DNA from 2 places in the Agromyces sp. NPDC058136 genome. Region 2 is predicted to be linked to the other one. Evidence: riboswitches for the same ligand, from Rfam matches in the RefSeq annotation. Region 2 holds a riboswitch; the other holds the start of a gene.
The links. A riboswitch is a leader RNA that binds a small molecule or an ion and turns the genes downstream of it on or off. The one in region 2 is predicted to bind thiamine pyrophosphate.

Region 1 (15,066 bases), 1.1 Mb from region 2:
GCTGCCCGAGTGAAGGAACAGCCACACCCGGTCGGCCTCGTCGAGCGACACCTCGATGAAGTGGTTGCCGCTGCCGAGCGTGCCGAGCTGCTCGCGCCAGTTGCCCGCGTACCGTGCCGGGTCGAAGCCCTTCGCCTCGGCGAGGGCCTCGAGCTCGGCGACGCGCGGCACGGCGGTGGCGACGATCTTGCGGTTGTACTTGCCCGCCGAGAGCGGGATGGCGCGCTCGATCTGCTCCCTGACCGCCCGCCGGTCGGCGGGCAGCTCGGATGCCTCGAACTGCGTCTGCACCGCGATCATGCCGCAGCCGATGTCGACGCCGACGGCCGCCGGGATGATCGCGCCGAGCGTCGGGATGACCGAGCCCACCGTGGCCCCGAGGCCGAGGTGCGCGTCGGGCATGAGCGCGAGGTGCGGGTAGATGAACGGCATCGTCGATGAGACGCGGGCCTGCTCGATCGTCTGCTCGTCGAGCAGGCTCGCCCACGAGACGAGCCGAGTGGAGATCTTCTCCATGATCCTTTCCTGTCTGGTTGCTGTTGCGGAGTTCCTCGGGCCCGAGGGTCTCGTCGCGCGCAGACAGAGAAACACCCCGGGCCTCGAGCGGCACGGGGTGACGGATTCGCGAGTGGTCGCGGGCGTCAGGGTGCCTGATCGAGAAGCTGGTCGAGTTCACGATTGAACCCGCGCTGATCGCGCAGGTTCATGGGCTCGACGAAGGTCGGCTTGTTCGTGCGCTGCAGATGCACGTTCACGGCCGCCTCCATTCCAGATTCCGGGGATGCTGCGCGGTCGGCGCAGCCTTCGAACACTAGCGGCGTTTCGGGGCGGGGGTCAAGAGTGATGTCGGCGGCGTGGTCTCGATACGGCGCTTCGCGCCTACTCGACCGACGAGAGCCCCGAAGGTCACAACTGGGTCACTTGTCCCACTCTCCTCTTGACGTGCCCGTACCCAGTACGGATGCTTGGCTGACCCGACCCCCGAAGTCACGATGGAGTGCAATGCGCCAGGTTCGCCGTCCGATCGTCGCCGTCTCAGCGACCGCCGCCCTCCTGCTGATCCAGTCGGTGATCGACCCGACCGGCCTGCTCGCCCTCGTCGGCTGGCCCGGCGGCACGCCGCGGTTCGACCTGTGGTGGCCCGTCGCGCGCTACGTCGTGTTCGTGCCGGTGATGCTCGCCGTCGTGTGGTGGGCCGCGGTGCGCGCGGGCGAACGATACTGGACGCTGACCGCCGGAGTCGTGCTCGCCGCCCTGCTCGCACAGTTCGCGGCCTGCCTCGCGATGACCGGGGATGTCCCGCTGTCGGCGTGGGCCGCCGGGTACATCGCGGCGAAGGCGGTGCCGTCGGCGCTGATCGTGGCGGGGGTCGTTCGGGTGGTCGAGCGGGTCGTGGCGCGACGCGCGGCGCGCGCGGGTCTCGATACGGCGCTGCGCGCCTACTCGACCGACGGAACCTGGGCGGGGGCGGTCGCGTTCGGCGCGGCGGCGCCGCTGCTCGCAGGTTCGTGGTGGACGGGCGCCACCTACGCCCCCGGCATCCCGACCCCGCGGCCCGGGAGCGACGTGCTCGGCTTCGTCGGCATGCTCGTCGCGATCGCGTTGCTCATCGGCGCCGGCTGGCTCGGCATCCGGTGGATGCGCCGGCGCGTGACCGGGTTCCTCGGCACCTGGCTCGGCGCACTCGTCGCGGGCGGCCTCTTCGGCCTCGCGCAGGGCGTCATCGGCCTCATCGTCGACGACGGGTTCCGCGGCGACCTCTGGCCGCTCATGGCCACCTACGTCCACGTCGCCGACGGCCTGGCCTTCGGCGCCTGCACGGGCTGGATCGCAGCCGTCGTCGTGCTCGTCGCCGACCGCGTGGTCGCGCGGCGGGCGGCGGGCAAGGGTTTCGAGACGCGTCCTCCTGCGTCGGGCGCTCTTCAACCGACGGAGGGTTCACGCGTCGCGGCGGGCATCGGCGTCGGCGTGGCCGTCGTCGCGGTGACCGCGATCGCCGCCTCGCTCATCGCACCGGCGGCACGCGCGGTCGCGACCGACCGGAACGAGGCATCCGTGCCCGCGGGCTTCCTGCGGGTCGAAGACGGACGGTTCGCCGACGGCGAGGGCCACCAGGTGCTCCTGCGCGGTGTCAACGTGAACCAGCTCGTCGACTTCTACCAGGCGACCCCCGACCTGCCGGTGACCCGCGAGCTCACCGAGCAGGACTTCGCCGACATGGCCACGTACGGCTTCAACGTCGTGCGGCTCGGCATGTCGTGGTCGGCGCTCGAGCCGACGCAGGGCGAGCTCGACCCCGAGTACCTCGCGCAGGTGAAGCAGGCCGTCGCGTGGGGCGAGGAGCACGGCATCCGCACCGTGCTCGACATGCACCAGGACGGCTGGTCGAACCTGCCGACCGCCGAGGGCACCGCCTGCCGGCCCGGCACCGACCCGATGTGGGGCTACGACGGCGCCCCCGAGTGGGCGACGCACTGGGACGGCGCCCCGCGCTGCTCGTTCACGGGCCGCGACATCTCGCCCGCCGGAGACCGCGCGTTCGAGCACTTCTGGTTCGACACCGACGGAATCCAGACCGCGCTCGCCCGGACCTGGGGCGAACTGGCCGGCGAGTTCGCCGACGAGAAGGCGGTCGCGGGCTTCGACCTGCTCAACGAGCCCGGCTTCGGCGAGACCGCCCCGCTCACGACCTCGAAGAAGAACGGCGAGTTCTCGGCGAAGGCGATCGCCGCGATCCGCGAGGCCGGCGCTCCGCAGATCGTGTTCGTCGAGCCGAGCATCCTCTGGTCGGGCCTCGGCTTCGACAGCGGCCCGTCGATCGGCTTCACCGACGACCTCAACGTCGCGTTCTCCCCGCACCTCTACGCCGAGTCGATCACGATGGATGCCTCGCTGGGACTTCCGACGATCGTCAGCACCGAGCGTCAGTTCGAACTCGGTCAGCGGGTCGCCGACGAGCTCGGCATGCCGATGTGGTCGGGCGAGTACGGGTACTGGGGCGACGAGGCGTCGACCGCGGCGCACCTCTCCCGGTACGCCACGGAGGAGGATGCACGCATCCTGGGCAGCGCCTACTGGGTGTGGAAGCAGGCGTGCGGCGACCCGCAGAACGGCATCCAGGAGCTCGGCAACGCGCTCCTCTCCGAGGACTGCGCGACCGGTGACGACGCGCCGCGCAAGGAGCACCTGCTGAGCATCCTGTCGCGGGCGTACCCGCAGGAGGCGCCGGGCGTGATCACGAGCCTGAAGGCCGGGGTCGCGGGCGACGACGGCGCCGAGCTCGCCCTCACGGGCGTCGTCGGCGAACCGCTCTGCGGGCTCCAGGTGTGGATCCCCGGTGAGGCGGAGCCGCAGTTCTTGGAGGAGCGCGGTCTGAGCAAGCTCGAACTCGAGCAGGTCGACGGAGGATGGATCGTCACCGCCTGCGCCGACGGCGAGTACGCGCTCTCGACCAAGTAGTGAATGGGATGCCCCCGCGCCGGGCGGCGCGAATAGGGTTGGGCGGGTGCCCCTGATCACCCGACTCGACCCTGCCGACCCGGCCGCGGTGGCGATCCTCCGTCGCTACCTCGACGACATCATCACCCGCTACTACGGGCGGGCCGCCGCCGACGCCGAGATCGACGAGGAGCTCGCGCAGGGCGGCGACGATGGGCTGCGCGGCGATCGGGGCGACTTCTTCGTCGCATCCGAGGCCGGTGTGGCGGTCGGGTGCGCCGGCGCCCGATACCTCGATGACGATGCGGCAGAGCTCACCCGGGTGTTCGTCGCACCCGAGGCCCGCGGTCAGGGCCTGGGCGCCTCGCTCGTCGGAGCGGTCGAGGATGCGGTGAGGGGCAGCGGACGCACGACTCTCCGCCTCGACACCCGCAACGACCTGGTGGAGGCCCGCGCGCTCTACGCGAAGCTCGGCTACGCCGAGGTCGCGCCGTTCAATGACAGTCCGTACGCCGAGCACTGGTTCGCCAAGGACCTGACGACGCGCTGACCGCCGGGGGCGATCGCGCGGGGAGTGCAGGGCCGAGGGCGCCCGGTCCGTTCGGAGAGTGTTCCCCTCACCCGAAGGCGGTACTTCGGTACTTCGGTACTTCGGTACCGTCACAGCGGGAGCAGCCCTCGCCGCGCAGCAATAGGGCCTCCGCGGCGGGCGGTGCGCTCTCCGGCAGAAGGTGCGCCGGGCCGACTACCCGAGCGCCTCGCGGGCGTTGCGGTACTTCGCCGCGAGACGCTGCTGGGCGTCGTAGTCGAGCTTGCGCACGCGCCACGCCGCGGAGTTGTCGGCGACGTCGGCGAGCTTCACGCGACGCGCGAGCGGGCTGCGGCGGATACGCGCGAAGTACTCGTCGTCGCTCATCTCGGGCGTGCGGGTGAGCAGCACCACGACCTCGACGATGTCGGGGCGCACGCCCGCTTCGAAGAGATCCTGCTCGGTGACCGCGCTGCGCTCGATCACGTCGTGCAGCCACGCCGCCGCCGTCGCGACCGGCTCGGTCGCCGCGTCGAAGTGCTCGGCCACACGGCCCGGGTGATCGATGTAGTCGGCGCCGACCTGGTCGACCTGGCCGCGGTGCGCCACGAAGGCGATGCCCTTCGCGAGCGCGACCTGCGCGGCCGCGTCGGCATCGACGGCGGGCGCGGTCTGCGGGGCCGAGTGCAGGCCAGCAGGGGCCGCGATGGGGGTCACGGATGCCGCGGGCGCCAGTGCGCCCGTCGGGTTGGTCATCATCGCCACAGGGTTCGTCTCCTTGTTCGAGTCGGGGTCGAGGGTCGGCGTCGCGTGCGCGACCGGCGCGACCTCGGGGAGGTCGGTCGCGACCGGCACGGGCGCCGGCGCGATGGCAGAGGGTTCGGGGGTCACCGGAGGCACGAGCGACAGTCGCGGGGTCGGTTCGGGCACGAGCGTCAGCTTCGGCGGAGTGAGCGGCGCCACCGACGGCTCGGGCTCGGGCTCGGGCTCGGGCTCGGGCTCGGGCTCGGGCTCGGGCTCGGGCTCACGGTCGATCGTCTCGGCCCATTGCATGAGCACGGGCTCCGACATGAGCGTCTCGGGGTGCGCCGCGGCATGATCGGTCGCCGGCGCGGGCTCGGGGGCCACGAGCGGGTCGACGTCGGAGGTCACACGGTCCTCGTCGAAGAGCTCGACGGGCTGCACGGGCTGCACGGGCTCGGCCGCGGTCGCAGGCTCGTCGAGGCTCAGTTCGGGTGCCTCGAACCCGGCGCGCCGCAGGAGGTCGGCCCACGCTTCGGCGTCGGTCTCGGGGGACTCGATCTCGGCGGCCTCCGCGACCGGCTCGGGCTGGGGCTCTTCGACCGCAACGGGCTCGGCCGTCACCTCGAGCGGCATCGTGTCCCCGGCATCCGTCGGCGGAACCCACGCGGGAACCGACGCCTCGGCCGCGAGCTCGGCGAGCGGATCGCGGCCGCGCAGCGGGCGCACGAAGTTCAGCTCGGCCTCGAGCTCGGCCATCTCGCGGGCGTCGAGCTCGAGCATCGAGCGGGCGTCGCCGAGGCTGCGGCGCACGAAGTAGTACTCGTCGACCTCGGCGAGGCGGTCGCCGTCGCTCGTCGTGAAGTAGCGGCGGCGCGAACCGTCGGTGACCGCGAGGATGACCTCGACGAAGTCGCCGCTCGGCACCTCGCAGCAGAGGTAGTAGCGCTCGATCTCGCCCGACGTCGGCTGCGCGGCGGAGGCCGTCGGCACCGGCGACGACGGCCCGGAATCACCGCCGACCTCGGGCGCGGGCGGCGCCCACACGCTCGCACGCTCGGGCATGCGGCGGGGACGCAAGGTGCCGCCGGCTTCGGCGCTGCGACGCGCTGCACGCGACTCGGGCTCGGCCGCCGGCGCAGGGAACCCGGGCGTGGACTGATCGTCTGCGGGGATCATCGGGTCAGGCTCCTGGGGGTGAGCGCCGGGGCGGGCGGGCAATCAGCGCACGCCGGGGGTGCGCACGCCTCTCCGATGCTAAGCGCTCCACCCGTCGGATTCGAGGAAGAAGTCGAGGGATCTGCGAATCGGGCGTGCGCCGCTCACTCGTCGCCCGGCTCCTGGAACACCGTCAGCTGCAACCCGGCGGGCCCAGCGAGCCTCGAGTTGATCGAGCGCCACGGCGTCTCGCGCGGGGTCGCGAGCAGCTCGGCACCCGCCTCGACGAGCTCGTCGGTCACGGCCGGCGTGTCGTCGACCTCGAACGCGACCCGCAGGTGCGGGCTCCGCACCCCGTCGGTCTCGACGCGATCGATCAGCCGCACCTGCGCGGGGTTCGACAGCTCGAGCGTCGCCCTGCCCGCATCGAGGATCATCACGCGGGCATCGTCCTCGCCCTCGTACGACTCCTCCTCCACGAGGCCGAGCACGTCGCGGTAGAACGCGACCGCCGCCTCCCAGTCCTCGGCCTCCACGACGAGACGAAGCTGGCGGACTCGGCGCGGGGCGCCACCCGGTGCACTGCTCATGACCGCACCCTACGCCGCCCCGGTCGGCTTGGCGGCGTTCGACAACGCATTCGCGCGTGGCATCCTGATTCGCACAGAATCGGGGCATGCGCATCACCCCTCGACGACTCGCCATCGGCATGAGCCTGTGGGCTCCGAACCTGTGGAGCGGCATCCGCGTGCGGCGCTTCGCCGACGACTGGACGAGCGCCACCGTCGAACTGCACGTGAACGTGATCACGCGCAACTACGTGAAGACCGCGTTCGGCGGCTCGCTCTCGGCGATGACCGACCCCTACTACTTCATGCTGATCATGCACCAGCTCGGGCGCGACTACGTCGTCTGGGACACCCGCGGCGAGATCGAGCTGCTGAAGCCCGGTCGCGGCGTGCTCACCGCCCATTTCGAGGTGCCGAAGCTCCAGGCGGACGAGCTCCGCGAGCGCGCCCGCGGCGGCGCAAAGGTGCTCGAGTGGTTCGAGACCGAGATCACCGATCGCGACGGCGACGTCGTCGCCCGCGTTCGCCGCGAGGTCTACGTGCGCGAGAAGCGGCGGGTCACCGAGTCGACGCCCACCTGATTAGATGGGTGGCACGTGCCCTTCGATGAAGATGAGGTCTATGGATGTCGGTGATGCCACGGTGTCTCGGAGCCGGAACGCTGCTCGTGCTCGCACTCGGACTGACCGCCTGCACAGGCACCCCCGACTCCCCCGAGCCCACGAGCCCCGTCGTGCAGCTCGGCGCCCCCGGTGAACCGAACCGCACCCTCTCCCCCGACGAGGCCGACGCGATCGAGGCGCCCGGGCACACCGAACTCGACGTCGCGTTCATGCGCGACATGATCCACCACCACGACCAGGCGATCGAGATGACCGCCCTCGTCGAGGAGCGCACCGACAGCCGTGACATCCGGCTGCTCGCCGAGCGCATGTCGGTGAGCCAGCAGGACGAGCGCGTCCAGATGGTCACCTGGATGCAAGACCGTGGCGTGCCCGTGAACGATGCCGGCCACGACGGGCACCGCACCGACGGCTCCGCCATGCCGGGCATGCTGAGCGACGAGCAGATGGCCGAGCTCGAGGCCGCGACGGGCGCCGACTTCGACCGGCTCTTCCTCGTGAGCATGATCCAGCACCACGAGGGCGCGAAACAGATGGTCGAAGAGCTCTACGCCGCAGGCGGCGGGCAGGAGTCGGCGACCGACACCTTCGCACGGCACGTCGAATCCGACCAGGGCGTCGAGATCGCCCGCATGCAGCAGATGCTCGCCGAACGGGGCTGAGCGCGGCTTCGCCGAATCCAGAGACGACCGAGGGCCCGGCGGTCGAACCGCCGGGCCCTCGGTGTCGGTGGGGAGGCCGAGGCCTCCCCACCGGTGGATCAACCGAACGTCGCAGAGAGGGCCGTGAGCCCCTGCACGACGTTCGAGTCGACGGCCGCCCCCGACTTGCGGACGGCGTTGTCGAGCTGGGCGACGACCGCACGGCCCGCGGCCGCACCATCTGCCAGCTGCTCGGCCTTGTCGACGTGCTTGCGCACCTCGGTGAGCGCCTTGCCGCTCAGGCTGCCGTCGCGCTCGGCCTGGTCGATGTACGACCTGGCCACCGCGAAGCTCGGCTCGTGCACGATGGCCGTCTGCATCTGCGCGTTGAACTGGCCGAGCTGCACCTCACCGGCCGCCTCGATCTCGTTCGCCGACATCTGCTCGCTCACGGCGAGACCCATCGTGTCGAATCCGCGCGCGATCTCGTTGCCGACCACGCTCCCGTTGTACCAGTAGGTCGACCAGTAGCCGCCGAGCGACAGCGACGCAGCGCTGATCGGGCCGCGGTCGAGATAGGCGATCTCGGTCGGGTTTGCGGTGTCGGTGAAGTCGATGATCGACACACCGCCCTGGTACCAGGCCTGCACCATGATGTCGCGGCCAGGAACCGGCACGATCGAGCCGTTGTGCGCCACGCAGTTCTCCTGGACGGTCTGCGGCACCGGCAGCTTGTAGTAGCTGGCGAACTGCAGCTTGCCGTCGACGATGTCGAACAACGCGTTCGCACCCCACTCGGGCGCGTCGGTCGAGCGGCAGCGCGGCGAGGACCCGCCGCCCCACTCGTCGGTGAAGATGACCTTCGTGCCGTCGTTGTTGAACGTCGCCGAGTGCCAGTACGAGAAGTTCGGGTCGGCGACCGCGTCGACGCGCACCGGGTTGACCGGGTCGCTGATGTCGAGCAGGATGCCGTTGCCCTGGCACGCGCCCGCCGCGAGCCCGATCTCGGGGTACGCGGTGATGTCGTGGCACGTGTTCGTGTTCGGCGTCGGGCTGTAGACCGTGCCGCTCGGGTGGATCTGCCCGCCCAAGGTGTTCTGCAGACCGTTGTACGCGCCCGTGTCGGGGTTGGTGAAGATCCTCGGCTGGCTGACGACCGCGGCCGTCTCGGGGGCGTCGAGCGGCACCTTGATGACGTCGATGCGCCACTGCGTCGGGTCACCCGTGGTCACCGGCGCGGTGGTCAGTGCGGCGTTCTGGCAGCCCGGGAGCTCCAACGGCGAGCGGACGCTCGACGTGCCCGAGTTGTAGATGTACACGTTCTCGGTGTCATCGGGATCGGTGACGAGCGTGTGCGTGTGCGAACCGCGACAGGTCTGCACGCCGGGCAGCTGCACCGGGTTGGCGATGTCGCTGATGTCGAAGATGCGCACCCCGCGGAACCGCTCGGGGTTCACCGAGCCTGAAGCGCCCTGCGTGCCGCAGTCGATGCGGCCGCTGGTCTGCTCCACCGACATGAACAGGAGGTCGCCGTACACCGAGACGTCGCCCTGCCCGCCCGGGCAGACGAACGACTTCGCGAGCACGGGGGCCACCGGATCGGAGACGTCGAACACCTGGAACCCCTGGTAGCTGCCGGCGATCGCGTAGTCGCCGGTGAAGGCCAGGTCGGAGTTGATGGATCCTGCGGCGAACACCCCGGTGCCGGGCGAGCTCGACAGCAGGTCGATGCCGCTCGCCGCCATTCCGGCGTCGAAGAGACCTGCGGGCAGGTCGACGCGGGGGTCGTCGTCGGCGACGGCCGCGGTGGCCGTCATCAGGGAGGCGCCGAGCAGCAGCGCTCCGGCGGCGGCGAGTGCGCGTCTGCGCCCTCGCGGGGGTCGGTGGTCGAGTCTCATCGGCGTGGCCCTCATCTCTCGTTGCGACAGCACTGTCTCGTTGCGATGAACGATCGAGCCCTCCGATGGACGAGCGCCCACGCCCCCGTGCGCGCCCGCGGCCCCGGAAGGCCGACCAATTCCTCCAACGTATCGAGAAGGGGCGGTCGGCGCACCAGAAATCTCGAGAAGCGACGGGGTGGTGGTCTCGATACGCTCGCTTCGCTCGCTACTCGACCGACCGAGGGCTCAGCGGACCACGTCGTAGACGGCCTTCACGATGCCGTTCGAGTAGGCCTCGTGCTCGACGAGGTCGAGCTTCGTCGTGGGGCCGGGGTCGCCCGGGCCGTCGCCGAAGAGCCGCTTGCCCGCGCCGAGCAGCACGGGGAACACGAGCAGGTGGTACCGGTCGACGAGCCCCGCCGCGGCGAGCCCCCGCGCGAGGGTCGCGCTGCCGTGCACGATGATCGGCCCGCCCTCGCCCTCCTTGAGTGCCGCCACCTCGTCGAGGCCGCCGAGCACGTGGCAGTTCTCCCACTCGGGCAGGAGCGCCTCGTCGGTGAGCGTCGTCGAGACGACGTACTTCGGCATCGCGTTGTACTCGGCGAAGTCGTCGACCATGCTCGGCCAGACGGGCGCGAACTCGTCGTAGCTGACACGCCCGAGCAGCATCGCCGTGGCCTCGAGCTGCTCGGAGCCCTTGATCGCGTAGGCCTCCTCGACGAACGGGACCTCCTTGAAGGTCCAGCCGGCGCGGGGGTGCGAGCCGCCCCCGGGCGAGTCGACGACGCCGTCGAGGCTGATGAATTCGCTGACGATGAGGGTGCGCATGACGTGTCCTTTCGTGGCGACCGGAGATCGGTCTCATTCTGACGTCGAACGGGCGGGCGCGCGATCGACATCGCAGGCGGAATCGCGTGACATCGCGAGCAACCTCCGCCACGTGGCATCCGGACTCTGCACTAGGCTCGCTCGCAGTGACACGGGGTGCCGCACTCGCGCGGCTGAGATCACACCCGTCGAACCTGATCTAGTTCGGACTAGCGAAGGGATGTCGCCATGAGCGCGCGCCTGCACGACCCTGCCCACACTGCCCGTTCGAGCACCGCCCGCACGAGCGCGCTGCTGCTCGACCGCCTGCGCGAACGCCCGCCGCTCGTGCAGTGCATCACCAACACGGTGGTGACGAACTTCACCGCGAACGCGCTCCTCGCCACAGGCGCGGCGCCCGCGATGGTCGACATCGTCGGCGAGGCGGGCGCGTTCGCGCGCGTCGCGAACGCCCTGCTCGTGAATCTCGGCACCCCGAACCCCGAGCAGCGGGATGCCACCCGCGAAGCGGTCTCCGCCGCACGCGACGCGGGCACGCCGTGGGTGCTCGACCCGGTGGCGATCGGCGCCCTGCCGCTGCGCACCGCCCTCGCGCACGAGCTCGTCGCGTTCGGGCCCGCGGTGATCCGCGGCAACGCGAGCGAGATCATGGCGCTCGCGGGCGTGGGTGCGGGCGGGCGCGGCGTCGACGCGGCCGACGGGGTGGAGGCCGCCGCGGGCGCCGCAGCCCTCCTCGCCGAACGGTTCGGTTCGGTCGTCGCGGTCTCGGGGCCGGTCGACCTCGTCACCGACGGGGTCCGCACGGCGCGCCTCGCGAACGGCGACGCCCTGCTCACCCGCGTGACCGGCGGCGGTTGCGCGCTCGGCGCGGTGATCGCGGCGTTCGTCGCCGCCGGCGACGACGTGTTCGACTCGACCGTCGCGGCGAACCTCGTGTACACGGTCGCGGCCGAGCTCGCCGCAGAGGACGCGAGCGGGCCGGGAAGCTTCGCACCTCGGTTCCTCGACGCGCTCGCCGCGGTCGACGCGGTCGCGCTCGTCGAACGGGCCCGCGTCACCGGTTCGGTCGACGACCTCGTGGATGCCACGGCCGGAGCCCGCGCATGAGCGCCCGCGCCGCCCTCGACCTCTCCGTCTACCTCGTCACCGACCCGGCACTCTGCGGTGCGCGCGGGGTGGTCGACGTCGTCGCCCGCGCCGTCGACGGCGGCGTGCGGGTCGTGCAGCTGCGCGACAAGCACGCCGAGGCATCCGCCCTGCTCGACCAGCTCGACGCCGTCGCCCGCGTCATCGACGGGCGCGCGACCCTGCTCGTGAACGACCGGCTCGACGTCGCCCTCGCGGCGCGCGCGGAGGGGCTTCGGGTCGACGGGGTGCACCTCGGGCAGGGCGACGCCGCGGTCGTGGTCGCCCGCGACCGGCTCGGCGCCGACGCCGTCGTCGGACTCACCGCGAACAGCGAGGCCCACCTCGCGACCGTCGCGCGGATGCCGCGCGGCACCGTCGACTACCTCGGGGTGGGGGTGATCCGGCCGACGGCGACGAAACCCGACCATCCGCCGGCCCTCGGCGTCGACGGCTTCGCCCGTTTCGCCGCGCAGGCTGAGCTCCCGTGCGTCGCGATCGGCGGCATCGGGCTCGCCGACCTCGCTCCGCTCCGCGAGGCGGGCGCGGCGGGCGTCGCCGTGGTCTCGGCGATCTGCGCCGCCGACGACCCGCGGGAAGCGGCCGAGACGTTCGCCGTCGAATGGGCGGCCCGCGAGACGGAGGCCGCCCGATGACCGCGCGCGTCCTCAGCATCGCCGGCAGCGACCCCTCGGGCGGCGCCGGGATCCAGGCCGACCTCAAGTCGATCGCCGCGGTCGGCGGCTACGGCATGGCCGCGATCACCGCCCTCACCGCGCAGAACACGCGCGGGGTGCGGTCGGTGCACGTGCCGCCCGCATCGTTCCTCGCGTCGCAGCTGGGGGCGATCTCCGACGACATCGCGGTCGACGCCGTGAAGCTCGGCATGCTCGCGAACGCCGAGGTGATCGGCGTCGTCGCCGAGTGGCTCGGCCGGGTGCGCCCGCCCGTCGTCGTGCTCGACCCCGTCATGGTCGCGACGAGCGGCGACCGGCTGCTCGACGCCTCCGCCGAACAGGCGATCCGCGCACTGCTCCCCCTCGCCGACCTCGTCACCCCGAACCTCGCCGAACTCGCCGTGCTCGCGCGCGCCGAGGTCGCGACGAGCTGGGCCGAGGCGATCGCGCAGGCCGAGACCGTCTCGGCCGAGTACGGCGTGCGGGTGCTCGCGAAGGGCGGGCACCTCGCCGGCTCCACCGCGCCGGACGCCCTCGTCGACGCGGCGAGCGCGAGCGTCGTCGAGTTCGCCGGTGACCGCATCGAGACCACGGCGACGCACGGCACCGGATGCTCGCTGTCGTCCGCGATCGCGACGCTCGCGGCGAGCGCGGGCCCGGGCGCCGACGCCGGTTCCGGTTCCGGTTCCGGTTCCGATTCCATCGACGGCGCCGACCCCTGGCCCGCCGCCGTCGCCGAGGCGCGACGCTGGCTGCGCGAGTCGCTGCGGCACGGCGAAGCCCTCGAGGTCGGCTCGGGCCACGGCCCGATCAGCCACTTCGCCGGGCTCTGGTCGCGCGGCGGCACCCGCACCGCGCCGACCCCGGCCGAGGTGGAGTCCGAATGGTGGGCGTCGATCCGCGGCATCCGCGACGACATCGACGCGCTGCCCTTCATCCGAGGTCTCGCCGACGGATCGCTCGCCCGCGAACCGTTCCTCGGGTACCTCACCCAGGACGCCCACTACCTGCGCGACTACGCTCGCGTGCTCGCCGAGGCGTCACGTCTCGCACCGGATGCCGCGGGGCAGGCCTTCTGGGCGAACTCCGCCCACGGCTCGATCATGGGCGAGCTCGAACTGCACACGGGCTGGCTCGGCCGCGAGGCCGGCACCGAGGCATCCGCACCGCCGGATGCGACGACGACCGCCTACCTCGACCACCTGCTCGCGACAGCGCAACGCGGCGACCACGCCGTGCTCATCGCGGCGCTGCTGCCGTGCTTCTGGATCTACACCGACCTCGGCGAACGCCTCGCAGCGGGTTCCTTCGGGCCGGAGGCGCTCGACCCGGCGCACCCGTACGCCTCGTGGCTCGCGACGTACGGCGACCCCGGCTTCGCGGTCGCGACGCGCGAGGCGATCGGGTTCGTGACCCGGGCTGCGGCGAGCGCGACGCCCGAGCTGCGCGAGCGGATGCACCGGGCGTTCGTCGCCTCGTCGCGGCACGAGCTGGCGTTCTTCGCGGCGCCGCTCGCGGCGTGGAAGGCCGGCGCGACCGTCCACGGCGTCGCCGCGGGTGCGACGCAGGCGGTCGACGCGTGAGCGGCGGCGCCTCGACGATCGCCGAGCCCGCGTTCGGCCCGGTCGCCCCCGGCCCGACCGACGACCCCGTGCGCTCGCGGCGCGCCGTCACCGCTGCCGTGTTCGGCACGGTGCTCGAGTGGTACGACTTCTTCCTCTACGGCACGGCGGCGGCGCTCGTGTTCCCGGCCCTGTTCTTCCCGGCTGACGACCCGATGACGAGCCTGCTCCTCTCCTTCGCGGTGTTCGCCACGGGATTCATCGCCCGCCCCCTCGGCGGCATCGTGTCGGGGGCGCTCGGCGACCGCTTCGGCCGGCGCCGGGTGCTCCTCGCGACGCTGCTCGTGATGGGCGTCGCGACCGCCCTCATCGGGCTGCTGCCGACGCACGCGCAGATCGGGGCGGCGGCGCCCGTGCTGCTCGTCGCGCTGCGGCTCGTGCAGGGCCTCGCGACCGGCGGCGAATGGAGCGGCGCCGTGCTGCTCGCGCTCGAGCAGTCGCCCGTCCGGCGGGGGTTCCGCGGGGCGTTCATCTCGAGCGCCGTGTACCTCGGGCTCATCCTCGGCAACCTCGCGTTCGTGGTGCTCGTCGCCGTGCTCGACGAGCAGGCGCTCCTCGACTGGGGCTGGCGGGTGCCGTTCCTCGCGAGCCTCCTGCTCGTCGCGATCGGGTGGCGGCTGCGCCGCCGCGTCGACGAGTCGCCCGAGTTCACCGCACTGCTCGACGCCCGACGGGCCGCGAGGCGGCCGCTCGTGGAGGTGCTGCGGCGACCCCGTGGCATCCTCGCCGTGTTCCTCGTGCGCGTCGGCGTGAACACGACGTTCTACGTCGTCTCGGTGTTCTGCCTGAGCTATGCGGCGCAGGTCGTCGGGCTGCCGCGCGAGGTCACCCTCACGGCGCTCCTCGTCGGGGCCGCGGTCGCGGCCGTGCTGTGCCCGCTGTGGGGTGCGCTCGGCGACCGCGTCGGGCCGCGTCGCCTCGTCGTCGGCAGCCTCGTGGCGTTCGCCGCGCTCGCGGCGCCCCTCTTCCTCGTGCTCGACACGGGGTCGGCGGCGCTCATCGTCGGCGTGGTCGTCGTCGCGATCGGGGTCGTGAACTCGGCCTCCGACGGGGTGCAGCCCGCCTACTTCACCGCGATGTTCGACACGCGCGTGCGGTACTCGGGCATCTCGATCGGCCGGGAGGCGGGCGCCGTCGTCGGCGGCGGGCTCGCACCCCTCGCGGCGACCGCGCTGCTCGCCGAGGCCGGGCACTGGTGGCCGATCGCGGTGATGATGGTCGTCGCTGCGGCGCTC
Region 2 (15,066 bases):
GCTTCGCCCTCACCGAACGCGACCGCTACGGCTTCGGCGAGATGCCCGACCGCATCATCCTCTACCGCGAGCCGCTCCTCGCGATCTGCGAGGACGAAGACGAACTGCGCGAGGAGATCCACGTGACCCTCGTGCACGAGATCGCCCACTTCTACGGCATCGACGACGACCGGCTGCACGAGCTGGGCTGGGCTTGATTCCGGCACCGTTACGCTGATCTGCATGAGTCTCTCCCCCGGCCGCATCGTCGGCATCGCCGTCGGAGCCGTCGCGATCCTCGTGGTCGGGGTGTACGGCCCGGCGATGCTCCTCGGGCCGCTCCCCGAAGCGACCGTGCATGCCGCATCCGCGGCGTCGGAGTCCGGCGAACCCGCCCCCGCGATCACGCTCCCCGCCGATGGGGCGAGCGCCCTCGTCATCGCCTCCGACGACGGCAAGACCGAGACGCTCGCCGTCGGCGGATCGACCGAGATCGTGCCGATCGGCGGCGCGGCCAAGCTCGTCGCGGTGCTCGCGACCCTCGACTCGCTGCCGCTCTCGGCCGGCAGCGACGGCCCCTCGATCACCATCGGTCCCGCCGACTACATGAACTACCTCGACCACGTGAACGAGGGCAACCGCACCCTGCAGGTCTCTCCCGGCGACACCTGGTCGGAACGAGAGGTCGTGCGCGCGACGCTCCTCGCGTCGAGCAACAACCACGCCGACACGCTCGTGCGGTGGGCGTTCGGCAGCACCGAGGCGTACGTCGACGAGGCGAACAAGTGGCTCGAGCAGAACGGGTTCGAAGCGACCCGGGTCGCCGATGCGACCGGCCTCTCGGGCGACAACGTCGGCACGGCCGAAGAACTCGCTCGCCTCGGCGCGCTCGTCTACGCCGACCCCGCGCTGACGCAGATCGTGACCGCCCCCGAGGCATCTGCCTCGAGCCGGCACGACGTGCCCGACAGCATCGACCATCTCCGCGAGGCGGGCGCCCGGGCGCTGTCGCGCAGCTACACCGACCAGGCCGGAGTCTGCTTCATCTTCAGCACGATGGTGCCTGCGGCCGACGGCGGCACCCCGACGCGTGTCATCGGGGCGATGTCGATGATGCCCGACTACGACACGCTCGACCCCGCGGTCGCCGCGGCGATCACCTCGGTGAACGCGGTGTCGCAGCCGGTGACCGTCATCGTCGAGGGCGGCGAGTACGGCACCGTCGAGACCGCGTGGGGCGATTCGGCGTCGCTCATCGCGCGCACCGGGCGAACGGATGCCGCGTGGGGCAGTGATCCCGGCGAGGCATCCGTCGTCGTCGAGCCGTTCACGACCGCGTCGGCGGGGCGCGTCATGGGCACGGTCACCGTGCCGACCGCCAACGGCGACATCAGCAGCGAACTCGAGCTCTCGGCCGACATCGGCGATCCGGGGCCGTTGTGGCGCCTCGCCAACCCGGCCGCGCTCATCGACGCGTTCTTCGCCTCGCAGCAGAGCTGAGACGCTCGGCAGAGCCGAGACGCGACGCGGCGCCGAGACGCGCCGCAGCGCCGATCAGTCGTTCTCGTCGTCGGCTTCGACCGGGTCGGAGTCGGCGGCGTCGAAACGGAACCTGACCCGCTTCTCGCCACCCACCTCGCGCTCGTCGACGGCGTCGTACCAGAACAACGACTCGAGGCCTTCGACCGCGGCGACCATGCCGATGCGCTTCTCGGTCGCGCCGCCCACCAGGGCGCGGTGGTCGAACTCGCCCTCGAGCGGTCCGTCGATGAACTCTGCGACGTACTGGGCGCCGACCGAATCTGCTGCCATGACACCACCGTAGCCCTCAGCGGGCGTTCTGCACCCGAAGCGAGCCCCGAATCGATTCAGCCCGTCGCGGGGAGGGTCAGCACGAGATCGGCCGTGCTGAGCGGGTCGACGCGGCGCACGTAGCGCCGCCATTCGGTCTCCCACAGCTCCCAGTACGGGTCGAATCGACCCTCGTCGCGGGCGAGCGCGCGCTCTCGCCGCGTGTCGTCGGCGGCGCGCAGCCAGACGCGAACGACCCCGGTGCGGCCCTCGACCGTTTCGAAGGCGCCGCAGCCCTCGACGACGAGCGGCGCGACCGGCGGGAGCACGACCGGCTCGCCGGGGCGGTTCGCCGCCCAGTCCCAGCCGCGCCAACCGCCCGGCGCCGCTCGCGCGTGCCGCGCGAACAGGGTCCGATCGAGCGACCCTGCCGCTGCGGCGAGCCCGTGCCACCCCGGGTAGACCTCGTCGAGGCGCACGAGCCGGGCGGCACCGCCGGGCCAGCCGGTCGTGACGGCGTCGGCGAAGGTGCTCTTGCCCGAACCGCTCGGCCCGTCGATCGCGACGACCACGCGCCCGGTGCGGCCCGCAGGCGCCCCGGACGCCGCTGGTACCGCGAGCCGTCGTCGCACCGCCGCGCGCACGAGGTGCAGCGCGGCGGTGCGACGGGTCGACGCTTCGCGCAGCGCGGCTCCGCTCACGACCACACCGCGTGGAAGGTTCCGGCCCAGATCGCCGCGGCGATCGAGACTGCGGCGATCGCGACGGCGACGAGGACGATCACGAGGTCGCGCCAGCCGACCTTCGACTCGCGCGCCCAGGTGCGCGGAACGTCACTGCCGAAGCCGCGCGCCTCCATCGCGGTCGCGAGTTTCGAGCCGCGACGGATGGCGAGCACGAGCAGTGCGAACGCCATCGTCGCGAAGCGCCGGAGCGCCCCGTGGTCGCCGATGCCTCGGGCGCGGCGGCTGAGCGACATCGCCTGCCAGTCCTCGATGAAGAGGCCGACGAGGCGGGCGCCCGCGAGCGCGCCGAGCACGAAGCGGCTCGGCAGCCGCCAGATCTGCGCGAGGCCGTCGGCGAGCTCGGTCGGGTCGACGTGCATGAACAGCAGCACCGCGGGCAGGCCGATGGCGAGCACCCGCACGGTCACCGCGATCGCGAGCTCGATCGAACCGTCCGTGATGCGTGCCAGCCAGAAGCTCCAGTACTCCTCGCCCGACGGCTGGCCGTAGAGCAGCATGCTGAGCCCGGCGACCGGTGCGGCGATGAGGATCGGCCAGGCTCGGCGTGCCAGCGTGCGCGGCGTGACGCCGGCGATGGCGAAGAGCGCGAGCTGGATGCCGAGGGCGGTCGCCGCACTCACCCAGTCGACGGTCACGAGCAGCGGTGTGGTCAGCAGCATCGCCGCGGCGAGCCGGCTCACCGGGTTCACGCTGTCGATGAAGCGGAGGCGCGGGGCATCCTGCTGCGTCTGCTGCGCGACCGGCAGCGTCCCGGCGCTCATGCCGCCCGCTCCATCGAGACGGGCGCGAGCGCGATGCGCTGGTCGCCGAGCGCGGCGATGAACGCCGCATCGTGCGTGACCGAGACGAGTGCGAGCCCGTCGTCGACGAGTTCGCGGAGGAGCGCGGTCAGTTCGATCCAGGTGAGGCGGTCCTGCCCGAAGGTGGGCTCGTCGAGGATGAGCAGCGAGGGCAGTGCGGCGAGCACCGCGGCGACCGACAGCCGCCGCTTCTCGCCGCCCGACAGGGTGAACGGGTTCGCCTGCGCGAGGTGGTCGAGGCGCAGCCGCGCGAGGAGTTCGTCGACGCGTTCGGTGATCGCGTGCTCGTCGAGCCGGAGCGCCCGCAGGCCCACGGCGAGTTCGGCCCGGACGGTCGCGGTGACGAACTGGTGTTCGGGCTCCTGGAAGACCGTGCCGATGCGGGTGAGCAGTTCGCGCGATCGCCACGAGATCGGTTCTCGACGCAGCCCCGCCGCGAGCGGCTCGGATGCCTCGACCCGACCCGCGAGCGGACGCAGGAGCCCGCCGAGCGTGAGCGCGAGCGTCGACTTGCCGACCCCGTTCTGCCCCGTGACGACGGTGCTCGCACCGGCGGCGACCGAGAGATCGAGCCCCCGCTGCACGACGGCGTCGGCGCGTCGGCCGATCGCGAGCGCGTGCGTCGAGAGGGCTGCGGCGCGACCGGAGGGAATGCGATCACGGAAGCCCGTGCCGGCGGTACCTCGTGACCCCGGCAGCGGCTCGCCCGGAACCCAGACGCCCGCGCCGAGCAGTTCGGCGCGCTGCTCGCGCAGCACCCGCTCGGGTGCGCCGTCGGCGACCAGACGCCCGTCGCGTCCGAGCACGACGACGCGGTCGACGACGTCGAGCCAGACGTCGACCCGGTGCTCGACGACCACGAGGGTCGCGCGCGTGCGGTCGAGCACCCGAACCACGGCGTCGCGCACCTCGCGAACCCCGTCGGGGTCGAGGTTCGCCGTCGGCTCGTCGAGGAGCAGCAGCCCCGGCCGCATCGCGATCGCGCCCGCGAGGGCGAGCCGCTGCTTCTGCCCGCCCGACAACGCCGAACTCGGGTGGTCGAGCGGCAGCTCGAGGCCGACGTCGACGAGGGCGTCGCGCACGCGCGACCAGATCTCGTCGCGCGGCACCCCGAGGTTCTCGCAGCCGAACGCGACGTCGTCACCCACACGGGCGAGGATCACCTGCGAGTCGGGGTCCTGCAGCACGAGCCCGGCCCGGCCGCGCGCCGCCGCGGGCGGTCGCCCGTCGACGGTGAGCTCGCCGTACTGCTCGCCTTCGTCGTCACCGCCGTGGACCCCCGCGAGGGCATGCAGCAGCGTGGACTTGCCGGCGCCCGACGGGCCGAGCACGAGCACCCGCTCCCCCGGGCTCACCCGCAGGTCGAGGTGCTCGATCGCCGGCCGAAGCCGGGAGGCGTGCCGCCAGCCCCAGCCGCGCGCCTCGACGGCGGCCGGAGCGGCGTAGTGCGATCGGTCCACGGTCACACCCGCTGCGTGACGTCCTGACCGGCGGCGAAGCGGCTGAGCGCCCCCGTCGCCGCGAGCGCGCGCACGATCAGCCAGCCGACGACGCCCGCGAGGATCGCACCGGAGACGACGACGGTGCCGAGGTACACCGCGAGGAACTCGGTCGACTTCTGCAGGTTGCCCGAGACGAAGAGTTCGAGGGTCCAGGCCGCGGCGCCGGCGGCGGCGCCGGCGAGCACGGCTTGGAGGAGCCCGAAGCGGCGGTAGAGGAACAGCGCGAAGACGAGCTCGGCGCCGAGGCCCTGCGCGAGACCCGAGTAGATCGTCTCGATGCCCCACTGGTTGCCGATGAGCGCCGAGACCATGGCGGCGACGAGCTCGACGTAGAGCGCCGCGCCGGGCTTGCGGATGATGAGCCCGCCGAGCACACCGCCGATGAGCCAGATGCCGACGGCGACGCCCCCGAGCCCGGGGGTCACGGCGTCGGCGGCGACGAACCAGGCGTAGCCGACGTTGTTCCAGAACAGGAACAGGAGGCCCGTCGCGACGGCGATGACCGAGGCGACGACGATGTCGACGACGCGCCAGCGGAAGTTGCGCTTCGGCGCTGCCTCACGTGCGGACGGAGTGGTGGGTGCGGTGGTGTGCACTGTCGTGCCCTTTCGATTCGTGGAAAGAGGCACGGGATATTGAGATGATCTGCCCTCCCTGCGCTGGCATGACCCAGATCAGGTTCGACGGTCGAAGGTTGAGAACCTTCCTCTCAGCCCGGCTCACCGGACTCCCGTGTTCGCAGACGAGTATACGCCGGACGCGCGCTCGCGTGCCCGACGTGACGACCCGCGACGTCGCTCAGTGCTTGAGGGCCCGGATGACCCAGCGCAGGGCCTTGCCGGTGACCCAGACGAGCGGCGTCGCGACGAGGATCAGCCCGATGAGGTTCGGCTCGAACCGCACCTCGCCGCCCGAACGGCCCACGTATGCGCCGAGCGGAATGGACAACCCGCCACCGCCGCCGCCACCGGCCTGGTCGCCGCTGTCGTCGCTGCCGCTGCCCGCGCCGAAGCCGTAGTAGCCGAGCGCAACGGGCACGACCTTGGTGCCGTCGAGATCGATGGGTTCGCCGTACGAGGTCTTCACACCGACGCCGGCGACGGTCTCCGCCAGTTCGAGAACGAGATCAGCCATGCCGCCACGCTACCCGCCGAACTGGGTTCTCTCCACCCCCGCGCGCCCTTCGGCCGCTTCGGCCTGCTCGGCGGCGAGCCGCGCACGGGCCTCGGGATCGGCCGGCTTGCGCCGCATCGACTCGACCCGCGCCGCGGCCTCGCCCGCGCGGACGAGGGCGGCCGGACGGACCGCACCGCGCCCGAACCGCGCCGTGACCTCGTCGACCGCACGCTCGGCCTCGCGCCACTCCTCGTCGGGGTCCCACAGCATCGCGCCGCCGCCCGAGGGCCGAAGGTGCTCGGCGCGCACCCCGATGAGGCGGATGCGCGCACCGTCGCCGAGGAGCTCGGCCAGCGCCGCCTGCGCTTCGTCGTAGATGCGACGGGCGACGTCGGTCGGTTCGCCGAGTGTGCGCGAGCGGGTGACGGTGCGGAAGTCGCCGTACCGCAGCTTCAGCACGACCGTACGACCGACGAGCCCCGCTCGCCGCAGTCGCACGGCGACGTCGTCGGAGAGGCGGAGCAGCTCGCGGCGGATCTGCTCGGGATCGGTGAGGTCGTGCCCGAAGGTGACCTCGTGCCCGATGCTCTTCTCGGTGCGGGTGGTCTCGACGTCGCGGGGATCGACGCCGTTCGCGAGTCGGGTCAGTCGCGCCGCGAGCGATGGGCCCACGGCCCGCTCGAGCGCGTCGGCCGGCATCGCGGCGACGTCGCCGACGGTCCGGAGCCCGAGCCGGAGCAGCGACTCCTCGGTCACCCGACCCACGCCCCAGAGCGCCGAGACCGGCAGCGGATGCAGGAACGCCAGGGTGTCGGCCGCGGGCACTACGAGCATGCCGTCGGGCTTCGCCCGACCCGAGGCGACCTTCGCGACGTACTTCGACGCCGCCACCCCGACCGAGCAGGTGAGACCCGTCTCGCGCTGCACGCGGTCCCGGATCGTCCACGCGATCTCGGCCGGACTGCCGTGCAGCCTGCGGGCACCCGACACGTCGAGGAACGCCTCGTCGATCGACAACGGCTCGACGAGCGGCGTCAACGACTCGAAGATGCCCATGACCTGCTTCGAGTACCGCGAGTAGCTGGCGTAGTCGCCGCGCAGCACGATCGCGTTCGGGCAACGCTGCAGCGCGATCGACATCGGCATCGCGGAGTTCACGCCGTACCGGCGCGCCTCGTAGCTCGCCGCCGAGACGACGCCGCGACCGGCGGTGCCGCCGACGAGCACCGGCTTGCCGCGGAGCTCGGGCCGCTTCAGCAGTTCGACGGAGACGAAGAAGGCGTCCATGTCGACGTGCAGGATCGGGGTCGCCGAATCGTCGACCGGGCCCGTCGTCACCTGGCGCGACGAGCCGTCCTGCTTGCTCATGCTCCGACCCTAGGCGATGCCGCCGACACCCGCGCCGACGTCGACCCCGAGACGCTCAGAACCCGAAGTCGCCGCCGAAGTCCCCGCCACCGAAGTCCCCGCCGCCGAAGTCGCCGAACCCGCCGAAGTCTCCCCCGGCGTCCCCGCCCGCATCGGCGGAGGCGTCGCTCGCGCCGGCGTCGGCCGAGGCATCCGACCCGCCATCGGCGGCCCCTGCCTCGAATGCCGAGGGATCCGGCAGGAGCGCCTGCGCGATCGCAGAACCGATGACGACGCCCGCGATGGTGCCGAGCAGCGAGCTGCCGAACATCTGCCCCACCGACGGGCCGGCCTGGCCCGGGCGTGCGCCAGAGGCATCCGCCCCCGCGAACGCGCGCTCCATGGTGCCGGGCGATCGCAGCTCGGCGCGCGTCGCCGCCCGCGCGAGCGCCGAGGGCTCGTCGGAGACGAGCCGCTCGCCCGCGGGCGCCTCCTCGGCGAGCGAACGGTACACCGCCGCCCGCTGCTCGGGGGTCAGCTTGGCGAAGGCCTCCGCGTGGACCTGCTCGATCGACTCGGGAGGCGCGGTGCGCAGCAGGTAGCGGTAGCGCTCGAGCGCGAGCTCGTCGTCGTCAAGCCGTCGAGGCGCGGCGGGAGGCGGTGCCGGCCGCGACTGGGGCTGCTCGGGGGTGCCGAAGAGTCGATCGAAGAATCCCATGGTGTCCTCGCTGATCTGTAGGGGAGTTCGATTCTCGCGGGCCTCGCCCGGAAACGGCTGAGAGCCGGGCGGAGTGCGCACGCACCCTGCCCGGCTCTCAGCCTCGAGCGACCGCTACTCGGCCGCGGCTGCCCGCTCGAGCACGAGCTCGCGCACGCGCGCGGCGTCGGCCTTGCCCTGCATCGCCTTCATGACGGCGCCGATGACGGCACCGGCCGCCTGCACCTTGCCGTCGCGGATCTTCGCGAGGACGTCGGGCTGCGAGGCGAGCGCCTGGTCGATCGCCGCGATGAGCGCCCCGTCGTCGGAGACGACCGCGAGTCCGCGGGCGTCGACGATCTCCTGCGGCGAACCCTCGCCCGCGACGACGCCCTCGAGCACCTGACGCGCGAGCCGGTCGGTGAGCGTGCCTGCTTCGACGAGCGCCGCGAGCTCGGCGACCTGCACCGGGGTCGCGAGCTCGACGACGTCACGCTCGGAGGCGTTCGCGAGACGGGTGAGCTCACCCGTCCACCACTTGCGGGCCGAGGCGGGCGAGGCACCTGCGGCGACCGTCTCGGCGACCTCGTTGAGCAGGCCGCTGTTCGCGACGTCCTGGAACTCGAGGTCGGTGAAGCCCCACTCGGCCTTCAGACGACGACGACGCGCCGCGGGCGGCTCGGGGAGCGCCGCGCGGAGCTCCTCGATGAGTTCGGTCGACGGTGCGACGGGCACCAGGTCGGGCTCGGGGAAGTAGCGGTAGTCGTCGGCGTCGGACTTCGGACGACCCGGGCTCGTCGTACCCGTGTCCTCGTGCCAGTGGCGCGTCTCCTGGGTGATCGAGCCGCCCTTCGCGAGGATCGCGGCCTGACGCTGGATCTCGTAGCGCACCGCGCGCTCGATCGAGCGGAACGAGTTCACGTTCTTCGTCTCCGTGCGGGTGCCGAGCTTCTCGGCGCCGCGCGGACGCAGCGACACGTTCGCGTCGCAGCGGAGGTTGCCGCGCTCCATGCGCGCCTCCGAGATGCCGAGCGCGAGCGCGATGTCGCGGATCGTCGCGACGTACGCCTTCGCGAGCGCCGGGGCGTCCGCCTCGGCACCGAAGATCGGTCGCGTCACGATCTCGACGAGCGGCACGCCCGCACGGTTGTAGTCGACGAGCGAGTACTCGGCGCCCTGGATGCGGCCCGTCGCCCCGCCGACGTGCGTCAGCTTGCCGGCGTCCTCCTCCATGTGGGCGCGCTCGATCGGGATCGTGAACGTCTTGCCGCCCTCGATCTCGACCTCGAGCTCGCCGTCGAAGGCGATCGGCTCGTCGTACTGCGAGATCTGGTAGTTCTTCGCGAGGTCGGGGTAGAAGTAGTTCTTCCGCGCGAATCGGCTCGACGGCGCGATCGAGCAGCCGAGCGCGAGACCCAGCGAGATCGACTTGCGCACGGCGTCGCCGTTCACGACCGGCAGCGAGCCCGGCAGGCCGAGGCACACGGGCGAGACGAGCGTGTTCGGCTCGGCGCCGTGGAACGCCGCGTTGGCGGGGTTCGGCGCCGACGAGAACATCTTCGTCGTCGTGTTCAGCTCGACGTGCACCTCGAGGCCGATCACCGGCTCGAAGAGCTCGAGGGCCTTGTCGAAGTCCATCAGTTCAGCGCGGGCCATCAGAGTGCGCCTTCCTCGGTCGCGAAGAGCTCGTGTGCGGTCAGATCGGGGGCCTTGGCGAGCAGCGGGCCGCCCCACTCGGCGACGAGCAGCTGCTCGAGCGCGCCGCCCACGTTGTACAGGCGGGCGTCCTCGCGCGCCGGCGCGAGGAACTGGATGCCGACCGGCAGGCCGTCCTCGGGTGCGAGGCCCGTCGGGAGCGAGATGCCGGGCACACCCGCGAGGTTCGCCGGGATCGTCGCGATGTCGTTGAGGTACATCGACACCGGGTCGGCGAGCTTCTCACCGAACTTGAACGCCGTGGTCGGCGCCGTCGGGGAGGCGAGCACGTCGACCTTCTCGAAGGCGGCGTCGAAGTCGCGCTGCACGAGTGTGCGCACCTTCTGCGCGCTGCCGTAGTACGCGTCGTAGTAGCCCGCCGAGAGGGCGTAGGTGCCGAGGATGATGCGTCGCTTCACCTCGGGCCCGAAGCCCGCCTCGCGGGTCGCGGCCATGACCTGCTCGACCGTGCCTGCGCCGTCGGGCGTGACCCGCAGGCCGAAGCGCACCGAGTCGAACTTCGCGAGGTTCGACGAGGCCTCGGCCGGGAGGATCAGGTAGTACGCCGCGATCGAGTACTCGAAGTGCGGGGCGCTGACCTCGACGATCTCGGCGCCGTTGCGCTCGAGGAGCGACAGCGCCTCGTGGAAGCGCTGGCGCACACCGGGCTGGAAGCCCTCGCCGTCGAGCTCCTTGATGACGCCGATGCGGAGGCCCGAGACATCCGCCCGCCTGACGGCCTCGGCCATCGAGGGCCAGGCCTCGGGCAGCGAGGTGGAGTCGAGCGGATCGTGGCCGGCGATGACGTCGTGCAGCAGCGCCGAGTCGAGCACCGTGCGGGTGACCGGGCCGATCTGGTCGAGGCTCGAGGCGAGCGCGATCGAACCGTAGCGGCTGACGGCGCCGTACGTCGGCTTCACGCCGACGGTGCCGGTGACGTGCGCGGGCTGGCGGATCGAGCCGCCCGTGTCGCTGCCGAGGGCGAGGGGCGCCTCGAACGCGGCGACCGCGGCGGCCGAACCGCCGCCCGAGCCGCCGGGGATGCGGTCCAGGTCCCACGGGTTGTGGGTCGGGCCGTACGCCGAGTGCTCGGTCGAGGAGCCCATGGCGAACTCGTCCATGTTGGTCTTGCCGAGCGGGATGAGCCCCGCCTCGCGGACCTTCGTGACGGGCGTCGCGTCGTAGGGCGGGATCCACCCCTCGAGGATGCGGGAACCCGAGGTCGACGGCATGCCCTTGGTGACCAGGACGTCCTTGATGGCGATCGGCACGCCCGCGAGCGGGCCGAGGGCCTCGCCCGCTGCGCGACGACGGTCGATGTCGGCGGCCGTCTCGACCGCGCGCTCGCCCTCGACGTGGAGGAACGCGTGCACGGCGCCGTCGACCGCGCGGATGCGGTCGAGGTGCGCGCGCGTCGCCTCGACGGAGGAGACCTCGCCCGCGGCGAGCTTCTCGCCGAGCTCGGCGGCGGACAGGCGGATCAGTTCGTCGCTCACTGCTCTTCTCCCAGGATCGCGGTGACCACGAAACGCGAACCGTCGGACTCGGGGGCGCCCGAGAGCGCCTCCTCGACGGTCAGCGTGTTGCCGACGACGTCGTCGCGGTACACGTTCTGCATCGGGATCGGGTGGCTCGTCGGCGGCACGTCGGGCGTGGCCACCTCGCTCACCTTCTCGACCGCCTGCATGATCTGGGAGAGTTCGGTCGTCAAGTGCCCGATCTCTTCGTCGGTGAGCGCGATGCGTGCCAGGTTCGCGAGGTGGGCGACCTGCTCCGCACTGATTTCGGACATGCTGCTCCGTCGTCTCGTGGTGGGAATCCAACGATTCTATCGGGGTGCGCCGAAGAGACCCTTGCCGTGCCGTTCGAGCGCGTCGAGGGCGTCGGCGTACGTCTCGGGGAGCGCCTCGCCGGGGGCGTACTTCGCGAGCAGGAGGGCGAGGAGCCCCCGTGCGGGCGGGCTCAGCGGCCGGTCGGGATGCTTCGCCGCGGGGTGCCCCTCCGTCTCGGGATTCGGCGGGACGAACTGCGGCGTCGGCGACGGCCAGGTCGAGGGATGCCTCGGGGCGTCGAGGTTCAGCACGGCGTCGAGTCGTGGCGCCCTGCGGTCGCGGTCGGTGAGGTGGTGCAGGCCGTGCGCGTGGGTCAGCGTCGCGATGAGCGAGCCGTGGTGGTACTCGTCGTTCACGACCGTGCCCGCGCGCGTGTACGCGGAGACGGCGATCGCGGGCACGCGCACGCCGAGACGGTCGAACCCGAACCCCATCTCGGCGTCGCCCGCCTCGTCGCCCTTCGCGCCGGGCGGCGTCGCCGCGGGAGGCGCGACGTGGTCGTAGGTGCCGCCGTGCTCGTCGAAGGTGATGAGCAGCAGGGTGTTGAGCGCGTTCGACCCCGTCTCGGAGTCGGCGCCCCGCAGCGCCTCGTAGACGCGGTGCACGAGCGCGTCGCCCGCACGCACGTCGGAGACCGCGCTGTCGACGACGAGTTCGCCGTCGACCTCCCCCTCGCGCAACCGCCCGACGGGCGGGTGGAAGTCGTTGTGGTCGTAGACCATGCGCGGCTCGATGAACGCGTACACGGGGAGGGTGCCGTCGGCGGCGTCGCGTTCGAAGTCGGCCATCGTCGCGAAGTGCTCGGTGCGCCAGTACTGCTCGAGCGCCGGGGCGTGGATGAACCCCGTGAACGAGACGAGCTGCTGTTCGTCGAAGTACACGCGCCAGCTGAGGCCGGCGTCGTCGAGCCGGTTGAAGATGGTCGGCGCGGCCGGGGCGTCGAGCCATTTGCCCGCGCCGCCGCTCTCGGTGTTCGTGACGAAGCCGTGCGAGGTCGACGCGTGGAAGAACGAGCGGTTGCAGAACGTCTGCGACGGCACCGCGCAGTGCCAGTGGTCGAACACCGCGAACTCGCGGGCGAGCGTCGAGAGCACCGGCAGCATCTCGGGCGCGAACCCGCCCATGATCTGACGCACCTCGTGCTCGGCGGGCTCCTTGCCGCGACGGAGCGCCTGCAGGTGCGAGCGGTAGTCGCGCACGAACCCGCTCATCGTCGGCGACGACGCGTCACCGGGGGCGTTGAACGGCGCCGTCATCTCGGCGATCCCGCGGCCCTCGTTCGATGCGGGATCGATCGTGTCGAAGAGCTGCGTGTTCACGTGCGGGTACTCTTCGCCGGGGTCGGGGTCGGGGCGGCCCATGATCGCGTCGGTGGTTCCGTCGTAGACGTGCGCGGCGATGCGGGTGCCGTCGCGGTCGTCGTTCGCGTAGTCGCCGAACGCCAGCCCCTCGAACGCGGCGCCCTCAGGCGGGTCGTCGGGGGTGTAGAGGCGACCGAGCAGGTTGTCGAATGAGCGGTTCTCGCCCATGAGCACGACCCAGTGGGAGATCGGCCCGCCGGATGCCACGGGGCTCGCGCCCGGCGCCGCACCGGCGCCGGCCGCCGCCCCGACGACGGCGGTCGTGATCGCCGCACCGGCCGCACCGCCGACGACCGCGCCGGCCGCGGCGGCACCGCCGAGCCGCAGGAAGTCGCGGCGGGTCGCTCCGTCGTGCTCACCCGACTCGTTCGTCATCTCCCCCGCTCTCCGGCGCCACCACGGCGCCTACCTTCACGTTCAGTCGAGTGCTGCAGGCCCCTCGGTCACGAGGATCGCGAACTGGGCCGCGTCGAGCACGCGGATGCCGAGCTCCTCGGCCTTCGCGAGCTTCGACCCGGCGCCGGGCCCGGCGGCCACGAAGTCGGTCTTCTTCGAGACGCTCGACGCGGCCTTGCCGCCGGCCGAGATGATCGCCTCTTGCGCACCGTCTCGGGTGAAGCCGTCGAGGCTGCCCGTCGCGACGACGGTGAGCCCGGCGAGCACTCCCCCGGCAGCTGCCGCGGCGCCGGGACCGGGGTGCCCCGGGGTCGCCCACTGCACCCCCGCCGCCGTCCACCGATCGACGATGTCGACGTGCCAGTCGACGGCGAACCAGTCGATGAGCGAGTCGGCGATGATGCCCCCGACCCCGTCGACCTCGGCCAGCTCGTCGCGGGTGGCCGCACGGATCTTGTCGAGCGAGCCGAACCAGTCGGCGAGCGCACGCGCCGCGACCGGACCGACGTGGCGGATGTTGAGGGAGACGACGAGGCGCCAGAGCGGCTTCGTCTTCGCCTTCTCGAGTTCGGCGAGGAGCTTCGTCGCCGCCTCGGACGGCCGCACCTCGCGGAAGTCCTTCTTGATTCCCGCAGCTCGTCGCTCGGCAGGCGTCAACTGCTCCGCGCCCGGCGGGTAGGTGATGCGCACCTTCTGGAACGGCGCCCGCTTGACCGGCTCGCCGCTCACCTCGTCGAACTTGGGCTCGCCCGTCTCGGCGTCGCGCACGACGACCTCGATCGGCACGAGCTCGTCGAGCGTGAGGTCGAAGAGTCGCGCCTCGGTGGCGAGCGGCGGGTCGGCGGGGAACGACGGCTGGGTGAGCGCCGCAGCGGTGACCTCGCCGAGGGCCTCGATGTCGAGGCCGCCGCGCGAGCCGATGTGCTCGACGCGGCCGCGCACCTGCGCGGGGCACGAGCGCGCATTCGGGCATCGCAGGTCGATGTCGCCCTCTTTCATGGCGCGGAGCGGCGTGCCGCACTCGGGGCAGAGCTCGGGCATGTGCCACTCGACTTGGCTGCCGTCGCGATCGGCCTCGACCGCGCCGAGGATCTCGGGGATGACGTCGCCGGCCTTGCGGAGCACCACGGTGTCGCCGATCATCACGCCCTTCGCGCGCACGACCTGCTGGTTGTGCAGGGTCGCCTGCCGCACGGTCGAGCCCGCGACCTTCACCGGCTCCATCACCGCGTACGGGGTGGCGCGCCCGGTGCGGCCGACGCCGACGACGATGTCGAGCAGCTTCGTGTGCACCTCTTCGGGCGGGTACTTGTAGGCGATCGCCCACCGCGGAGCACGGCTCGTCGCACCGAGTTCGGCATGGAGCTCGAGCTCGTCGATCTTCACGACGATGCCGTCGATCTCGTGCTCGACGTCGTGGCGGTGCTCGCCGCGGTCGACGATGTAGTCGGCGACCTCGTCGACGGAGGCGAAGACCCGCGAGTGGGGCGACACGGGCAGGCCCCACGAGGCGAGCAGCCCGTAGATCTCGGACTGCGCCTGAACGGCCGGGTCGGCCCAGGCGCCGATGCCGTGCAGGTACATGGAGAGCCTGCCGAGACGTTCACGCATGAGGGCGAGTTCGAACTCGCCCTTGTTCTCGCGGCGTTGGCGCAGGCTGCCGGCCGCGGTGTTGCGCGCGTTCGCGAACTCGGCGAACTTCACCTTGATGGCGTCGGCGGGGCGGCCCTTCGCGAGTTCGGCGGCCTCGTAGGCGGCCTGCAGTTCGTGCTGGCGCTCGTTGAGCGCTTCGAAGTCGACCGTG

Region 1: it holds a riboswitch for thiamine pyrophosphate, as region 2 does, so the genes downstream of both, thiM (hydroxyethylthiazole kinase) here and ACFVTX_RS00845 (ECF transporter S component) in region 2, are expected to answer to the same signal.

The regions. Positions count from the first base shown of each region.
Region 1 covers NZ_JBHVUA010000001.1:1,222,412-1,237,477, forward strand. Annotated here, with positions in the region: gene ACFVTX_RS05770 (RtcB family protein) at 1-516, opposite strand, end outside; gene ACFVTX_RS05775 (glycoside hydrolase family 5 protein) at 1,003-3,459, shown strand; gene ACFVTX_RS05780 (GNAT family N-acetyltransferase) at 3,506-3,988, shown strand; gene ACFVTX_RS05785 (hypothetical protein) at 4,184-5,887, opposite strand; gene ACFVTX_RS05790 (VOC family protein) at 6,031-6,456, opposite strand; gene ACFVTX_RS05795 (DUF4442 domain-containing protein) at 6,543-7,016, shown strand; gene ACFVTX_RS05800 (DUF305 domain-containing protein) at 7,070-7,720, shown strand; gene ACFVTX_RS05805 (LVIVD repeat-containing protein) at 7,819-9,516, opposite strand; gene ACFVTX_RS05810 (dihydrofolate reductase family protein) at 9,826-10,407, opposite strand; TPP riboswitch at 10,550-10,645, shown strand; gene thiM (hydroxyethylthiazole kinase) at 10,636-11,514, shown strand; gene thiE (thiamine phosphate synthase) at 11,511-12,188, shown strand; gene ACFVTX_RS05825 (bifunctional hydroxymethylpyrimidine kinase/phosphomethylpyrimidine kinase) at 12,185-13,792, shown strand; gene ACFVTX_RS05830 (MFS transporter) at 13,789-15,066, shown strand, end outside.
Region 2 covers NZ_JBHVUA010000001.1:170,454-185,519, forward strand. Annotated here, with positions in the region: gene ACFVTX_RS00815 (metallopeptidase family protein) at 1-197, shown strand, start outside; gene ACFVTX_RS00820 (hypothetical protein) at 223-1,479, shown strand; gene ACFVTX_RS00825 (hypothetical protein) at 1,534-1,791, opposite strand; gene ACFVTX_RS00830 (ATP-binding protein) at 1,848-2,471, opposite strand; gene ACFVTX_RS00835 (energy-coupling factor transporter transmembrane component T family protein) at 2,468-3,277, opposite strand; gene ACFVTX_RS00840 (ABC transporter ATP-binding protein) at 3,274-4,782, opposite strand; gene ACFVTX_RS00845 (ECF transporter S component) at 4,779-5,414, opposite strand; TPP riboswitch at 5,453-5,562, opposite strand; gene ACFVTX_RS00850 (hypothetical protein) at 5,617-5,952, opposite strand; gene ACFVTX_RS00855 (DNA polymerase IV) at 5,962-7,302, opposite strand; gene ACFVTX_RS00860 (hypothetical protein) at 7,358-7,999, opposite strand; gene gatB (Asp-tRNA(Asn)/Glu-tRNA(Gln) amidotransferase subunit GatB) at 8,114-9,634, opposite strand; gene gatA (Asp-tRNA(Asn)/Glu-tRNA(Gln) amidotransferase subunit GatA) at 9,634-11,169, opposite strand; gene gatC (Asp-tRNA(Asn)/Glu-tRNA(Gln) amidotransferase subunit GatC) at 11,166-11,465, opposite strand; gene ACFVTX_RS00880 (alkaline phosphatase family protein) at 11,502-13,241, opposite strand; gene ligA (NAD-dependent DNA ligase LigA) at 13,284-15,066, opposite strand, start outside.